DNA from 3 places in the Mesorhizobium sp. M0048 genome. Region 1 is predicted to be linked to each of the others. Evidence: predicted binding sites of a transcription regulator. Region 1 holds the regulator's gene; each other region holds the start of a gene.
What was found. The regulator PhoB, encoded in region 1, activates phosphate uptake and scavenging genes when phosphate is short. The targets are predictions, from matches to a motif close to TGTCATNNANCTGTCAT.
Positions count from the first base shown of each region.

Region 2: the regulator PhoB is predicted to act here: its motif matches at 1,391-1,407, upstream of phnF (phosphonate metabolism transcriptional regulator PhnF).
Region 3: the regulator PhoB is predicted to act here: its motif matches at 961-977, upstream of NKJ84_RS25225 (inorganic diphosphatase).

Region 1 covers NZ_JAMYUV010000001.1:258,210-260,475, reverse strand. Annotated here, with positions in the region: gene NKJ84_RS01350 (ROK family protein) at 1-548, shown strand, start outside; gene phoB (phosphate regulon transcriptional regulator PhoB) at 558-1,247, opposite strand; gene phoU (phosphate signaling complex protein PhoU) at 1,264-1,971, opposite strand; gene pstB (phosphate ABC transporter ATP-binding protein PstB) at 2,004-2,266, opposite strand, start outside.
Region 2 covers NZ_JAMYUV010000009.1:103,673-105,938, reverse strand. Annotated here, with positions in the region: gene NKJ84_RS12210 (carbon-phosphorus lyase complex subunit) at 1-242, opposite strand, end outside; gene phnH (phosphonate C-P lyase system protein PhnH) at 244-855, opposite strand; gene phnG (phosphonate C-P lyase system protein PhnG) at 855-1,310, opposite strand; gene phnF (phosphonate metabolism transcriptional regulator PhnF) at 1,445-2,188, shown strand; gene NKJ84_RS12190 (zinc-binding alcohol dehydrogenase family protein) at 2,201-2,266, opposite strand, start outside.
Region 3 covers NZ_JAMYUV010000041.1:3,986-6,251, reverse strand. Annotated here, with positions in the region: gene NKJ84_RS25225 (inorganic diphosphatase) at 303-905, opposite strand; gene NKJ84_RS25220 (multicopper oxidase family protein) at 1,415-2,266, shown strand, end outside.

The DNA.
Region 1 (2,266 bases):
AACTGTTCACCGGGACGCATTCCTCGGGCGGCGAATTTGGCCACATGATCCATCGTCCGGGCGGAGCGCTCTGCCGTTGCGGGCGGCGCGGCTGCATCGAAGCCTATGCCGGCAACTATGCCATCTGGCGCAACGCCAGGCAGATGAGCGAAGACAGCGAACCTATCGCCGACGTCAGCGACGCCGACATGCGCGCGCTGGCCGCCCGCGCGCGCGAGAAGGATGGGCCGGAACGCGAGGCCTACCGCAAGGCCGGCGAAGCGCTGGGTTTCGGTCTCGGCTCGCTGTTCGCGCTGATCGATCCGGCACCGGTCGCGATGGTCGGCGCCAGTGCCGCCGCCTTCGATCTGATCGAGCCGGCCTTGCGCAAGGCCATCGCCCAGACCGCCGGCGGCCAGCACTCGGGCTCGATCTCCTTCGATACCGAGCCGAACGAATTGCCGCTGATCCGCGAAGGCTGCGCGATGCGGGCGTTAAGCTTCGTCGACCAGGAGATTTTCGCGCCGGGCGCGCAAATGAGGCCCGGCGTCAGAAAGAACGTCGCCTGACCAGGCGGGTCAATCTTCCCTGATCGCATAGCCGGCACCGCGGATGGTGCGGATGACATCCGGCATGCGGCCGTTATTGACGGCTTTACGCAGCCGCCCGACATGGACGTCGACGGTGCGTTCGTCGATGTAGATCGTCTCGCCCCAGACATTATCGAGCAACTGGCTACGCGAGAAGACGCGGCCCGGATGCCGCATCATGAACTCGAGCAACCGGAATTCGGTCGGCCCGAGCCTGATTTCGCTCTTCTTGCGATAGACCCTGTGCGATTCGCGATCGAGCACGATGTCGCCGACCTTCAGCACGCTGGACAGCACTTCCGGCTTGGCGCGCCGCAGCAGCGCCTTGACCCTGGCCATGAATTCCGGCGTCGAAAACGGTTTGACGAGATAGTCGTCGGCGCCGGTCGAAAGACCGCGCACCCGATCGCTCTCCTCGCCGCGCGCGGTCAGCATGATGATCGGCAGCCGCTCGGTTTCGGGGCGCACGCGCAACCGGCGGCAGAGCTCGATGCCGGAAACCGCCGGTATCATCCAGTCGAGCACCAGAAGGTCGGGCACATTCTCCTGCAAACGGATCTCGGCTTCGTCGCCGCGTGTCACCACCTCGACCTGGTAGCCTTCGGATTCGAGATTGTAGCGGAGCAGCACGCCCAACGGCTCCTCGTCCTCCACCACCATTATGCGTGGTGCGATCATCGGCTGGGCACCCCCATCATGTCACCGGCGCGGACATTGTCGTTTCGTCCTGCTTCGGACGATTGACCGGCAATTGTTCGCCGGTCAGCACATAATACGCATTTTCGGCGATGTTGGTGACATGGTCGCCGATCCGCTCGAGATTCTTGGCGCAGAACAGCAGATGCGTGCAAGCAGTGATGTTGCGCGGATCTTCCATCATGTAGGTTAACAGCTCGCGGAACACGGACGTGTATTTGACGTCGATACGCTCGTCGGCGGCGCGCAGCTTGGCCAAGGCGGCCGCATCGCCTGCAGCATACTCCTCGATGACGCCCTGCACCTGGATGAGCACTAGCTGCGCCATCGCATCGATGGAATGCGATAGGTCGCGCGGCGTGGCGCTGAGGCCGACCGCGCTCACACGCTTGGCGATATTCTTGGCAAGGTCGCCGATGCGTTCGAGGTCGCCGGCCATGCGGATCGCTCCGACGACATGGCGCAGATCGTGAGCCATTGGCTGGCGCTTGGCGATCAGGGTGATGGCGCGATCGTCCAGTTCGCGTTGACGCGCATCCATGATGGCGTCGTCGGAGACGACGCGTTGCGCCAGCACGTTATCGGAATTCAACAGGGCCTTGGTCGCCCCGCCGACCATCGAACCGGCGAGGTCGGCCATGTCGCGGATCAGCTTGCTGATCTGCTCGAGATCCTCGTCGAAAGAAGCGACTGTGTGTTCGCCCATGGTCCTGTCCTCATATGCATGATCGGAACGGCTCAGCCGAAGCGGCCAGTGATGTAGTCCTGCGTGCGCTTCTCGCGGGGCGACGTGAATATCTTCTCGGTCCGGTCGAACTCGACCAGTTCACCCAGATACATGAAGGCGGTCTGGCGCGACACGCGCGCCGCTTGCTGCATGTTGTGGGTGACGATGACGATCGTGTAGTCGGCTTGCAGCTCGTCGATCAGTTCCTCGATCTTGGCCGTCGACAGCGGGTCGAGGGCCGAAGCCGGTTCGTCGAGCAGAATGACTTCCGGCT
Region 2 (2,266 bases), on a different contig from region 1:
TAGGCGCGAATGAGGAAGATCGCCTCGATCATGTCGCCGCGCGCCTGGACGATGGCGAGTGCCGCCAATTCCCTGTCGTAGAGCGAACCTTCACTCATCACCCGGTCGACGCCGAGCGCCAGTTGCTCGACGATCTGGTCGAGGCGAAGTGCGGGCACCGAACGATCGCCGCGCCGGCGGTCGGCGAGCAGTTTGTGGGCGTTGCGAATGGCCGCTTCGCCACCCTTTACCGCGACATACATCCTATGCCTCCATCGTCTTGATGCGCGTCGTGCGCGGCAGGCAGGCAATTGCTTCGGACGTGGCGAGGATGATGTCGACGCCACGCGGAAAGCGCTGGTTGTTCTGCTTCCATTGCTCGACAAAATGGCGCGGCATTTGCGCCGGCGCAATCGTCGCCGTCTTCTCGATGCCCGGGCCTTCGAGCAGCAGCGGAGCGCCGGAGACAAGATCGCTGATCTCGAGGATCAGCGTCGTGGAGCGATCGGGATAATCCTGGGTGCCTTGCGAAAACCCGTCGAGCGCCATCATCTCGGCCGGCGTGGCGATCAGCGCGAAATGCGCGTCGGCCGGGGTGTTGGCCAGCGGCGCGCCGGTATGGAAGCCAAGCCAGGATTTCACCGTCGCTGAAGCCTGCAAGGCGGGGTCGAGCCAGAGCGGCGTGTCGTTATCGCACAGCGCCAGCGCAATGGCGCCCGCGGTGGCTGACAGCGGCGTCGGTGGACGGGTAAAGACCGGCAGGGGCTGCAGTGTGCCCGGCCGGGCCATCGCGTCCATCACTGCCCGGAAGACCGTCTGGGCGTCGAACACCGGATCGGCAAAGCCGCCTTCGATCGCTTGGGTTACGATGTCCATCAGTCTTCTCCGCGTACCATGGTGAAGAAATCGACCTTGGTCGCCGCCGTCTCGGCGCGGCGCTGGTCACGGGCCTCGGCCAGTGCCGCCTGCAAGGGCGCGACGAGCCTGGTCTCGACCTCGTTGCGGTGAGCCGGGTCCTGCCACAGCGCATCGGCGACCAGCCTTGCCTTCTGCTTGTCGCGGCCGAGCGCATAGCAGTGGCCGACCTGTCCGGAGGCGAGCCGGACGGTGGCGCGGGTGACCGTCGTCTCGCCAACGTTGAACGGCGCGCCGCCGCCACCGATGCGGCCACGCACGGTGACCAGGCCGGTTTCGGGGCCGCGCAGGAGTTCCGCCTCCGAAGGCAGGCCGGCTTCGTTCCACAGACGGACGATATCGTCGCCGGTCGATTGCGCCAGCGTTGCCATAACGGCCTTGCGCCCAGCCTGATCGCGGGCTTCCTGTCCTCGCATGGTTAACATTCCCTTGCATCGAAATTTGTCTATTGATATAGACAATTATACAAATTATACCTATTATCTAATGCGTGTCTATGACGGGTGCATGACAAGGGCGAGAAGAGGGGGCGCAAAGGTTGGGGCAGAAAATGATCGGACAAGCCAACAGCATCGAGCGGCGCAGCGGTGTCGCGCTGTGGCGGCAGATCGCCGATCAGATACTGCATTCGATTTCCGTCGGCGATTTTCCCGAAAATGCGGCGTTGCCGCCGGAGGTGGCACTTGCCGAGCGCTATGGCGTCAACCGCCACACCGTCCGCAGCGCCATTGCAGCGCTGGTGCAGGAGGGTGTGCTCAGGGCAGAGCAGGGGCGGGGCACCTTCGTGCTGTCGCGCAGGCGGCTGTCATATCCGATCGGCGCCCGCACCCGCTTTTCGGAGGGATTGCAAGGACAGGCGTCCGACCGGCATATCACCTTGCTTGCGTCATCGGTCGAGCCTGCCAACCGTCGTGTGGCAGAGAGCTTAGGCCTTGCAAAGGGGGCCGACGTGATACGTCTGGAAACGCGCGGCGAAGCCGATGGAATGCCAGTGTCCCGCGCTGCCGGCTGGTTCGATGCCAGGCGCTTTGCCGGCATCGATGCTGCCATGGCGGAAACCGGTTCGATCACCGCATCGCTGGCACGTTTTGGCATTGACGACTATCTGCGGCAATCGACGGTGTTGTCGGCGCGCCATGCCGATGCGGCCGACCTTGCGGACCTCGACCTGCAGCCCGGCGCCATCGTGCTGGTGACGGTCGCCGTCAACGTCACGCCCGACGGTCAGCCGATCCAGTTTTCGGAGTCGCGCTTCCCGGCCGAGCGGATCGAGCTCAAACTGTCGGCGCTTTGAGGTGCGCCAGCATCATGCGACCTGGATAACGGCCTTGATCAGGCCGGACTTCTCATGCGCCCAGCGGGCAAGATCGTG
Region 3 (2,266 bases), on a different contig from region 1:
CAGTGCGACATGGTTCTCAACATTTCGTCATGGAAAAAAATTGAAAAAAATTCAGGATGGATGCCCCGAGGCGACGGCGCCGTTTGGCTTGCCTGTCAAAGGGGACGAGCAGAAACCAGGCGAAGGCGGAGATAAAGCCAACGATTTGGCTTTATCAACAGCAAACGCCCGGAGCTAAAGCGAAGCGCAGTTCGCGCGCATCCAACAGTGCGACGCGAGCCCAACGCATACCCTAGCGGTGTTCCAACACCGCTAGGAACCAGCCCTATGGATGAGCTTCCTGTTGAGATTCTGCTTTCCTGTCAGTCCTTCTTGTTCCGGTAGCTTTCAATGGCTTTGCCAACCATGTCGATGGCGACGTTGGCGCCACCAAAGCCGTTCAGCTCAACGGCCTTGCGGCCTTCAGGTAGCTGCTTGTAAACTCGAAAGAATGCCTCGATGCGCTGTCGTTCGATGGCCGGAAGATCATCGATGGTCTTGACCCCGTCATATTGCGGATCGATATCCGTAGCCGGCACAGCGATGATCTTGTCATCCGCTTCGCCGCCGTCGACCATGTTGAGCACGCCGATGGCGCGGACTTTGATCAGAGCACCGGGCACAACGGGTTCCCGGGTGAAGACAAGCGCATCCAACGGGTCGCCGTCGCCGCCCAACGAACTGGTAACGGAACCATAGTTGGCCGGATAGACGACCGGCATGGACTGATATCGATCGACGACGACATGGCCTGTCTCGGCATCGATCTCATATTTGGTGAAGCTTCCCGCCGGAATCTCGATAACCGTGTAAAATTCGCTGGTGTCTTTCGGCTGCGGAAAATCGAAAGCTGTGACGAATTCGGCGAAAGCGGGCTGCGTGCCCAGCAGGGCCGCAAGCGCCATGACAGTCGGCAAAGCGCGCATGGTTGTCTCCAGAGGTTGGACGGGCAGGGCGCCCTGCATCCGCCTAGCCACGTATGTGATGGCAGCATTACAGGGTTCCGTTATTGAAATTGGACGACCGTATTTGCACCGATCCTGCGGCGAGCAGAAATGGGCCGAGATAGAGCGCTGACGAGTGATGAGCGTCTATGGGCGTTTGCGTTTATGGGCGTTTAAGAGACGGTGGCCGCTTCAAATGTGCTATTTCAGGCGAGCCCATTTCCGGCAAGGGGATAGCTTGCGTCGTAACTCCTGCCAATCGGGCACGCTACACCCACAACACGCCGTTCGGCGAGAGCTGCCACGTAGACGCCTCGCGGCTCAGTGCGACGTTGTGTGGCAATCATCAAAAAGCAAGTGAAACTCCAACTTCAGTTGAAGTCCTTCGGAGACTACGCCACCTTGACCTTGAATCATTGCCAGGGTTCGAAATTCGTGAACGAAGAGACAACAACACCACGTCCGCTATACTCCACTGAAAGGGCTGCTTCATGTCGGGAATGTCGCGCAGGGGATTCTTGCTGGGCGGCACGGCAGCAGTAGCTGTCGGCGCTGCAGGCGGGCTGATTGCCGGCAGGGCCGTAGCAGCCGATCTGACCTTGCCGGTTTCAGCGATCAGTCGGTCGATTTTGCCCGGCACCGTCACCAAAGGGATGATGAGTTTCGGTGCGGGCGGGCCGCCGCCCACTCTGCGTTTATTGCGAGGTAGGCCGTTTTCCATAGACGTGGTCAATGATCTCGACGAAGCGACGAGTGTGCACTGGCATGGATTGCGCATCGCCAATGCCATGGACGGCGTGCCTTATCTCACCCAGCGTCCCATCGCGGCGGGCGAAAGCTTCCGTTACACTCTGATACCGCCGGATGCCGGCACCTATTGGTATCATCCGCATTGCAACACGCTCGATCAGATGGCCCGCGGTCTGACAGGCATGCTTGTTGTCGAAGATGACGAAGATGCCGGTTTCGACCAGGATTTGCCGCTCAATATACGCGACTTCCGTCTCGGCGAAGACGGCCAGTTCATCGAATTGGTCAAGGCACGCAACGCTGCGCGCGGCGGCACGCTGGGTACGGTCTCGACGGTAAATTGGGAAGTCACCCCGATTTACGATCTGCCGGCGGGCAGCCTTGTGCGCCTGCGTTTGGCAGTCACGGATGTCACCCGTATCGGCACTTATGACCTCGATGGCGGAACGGCCAAAGTGATCGCTCTTGATGCCAACCCGCTGCCGCAGCCTGTTGCGCCTCGGGGCATTGTCATCGCGCCCGGCCAGCGCGCCGATGTCGCCCTCCGCGTGCCTGATGGCGAAGACGAGATCGTCAGCCTGAATCTCAGAACA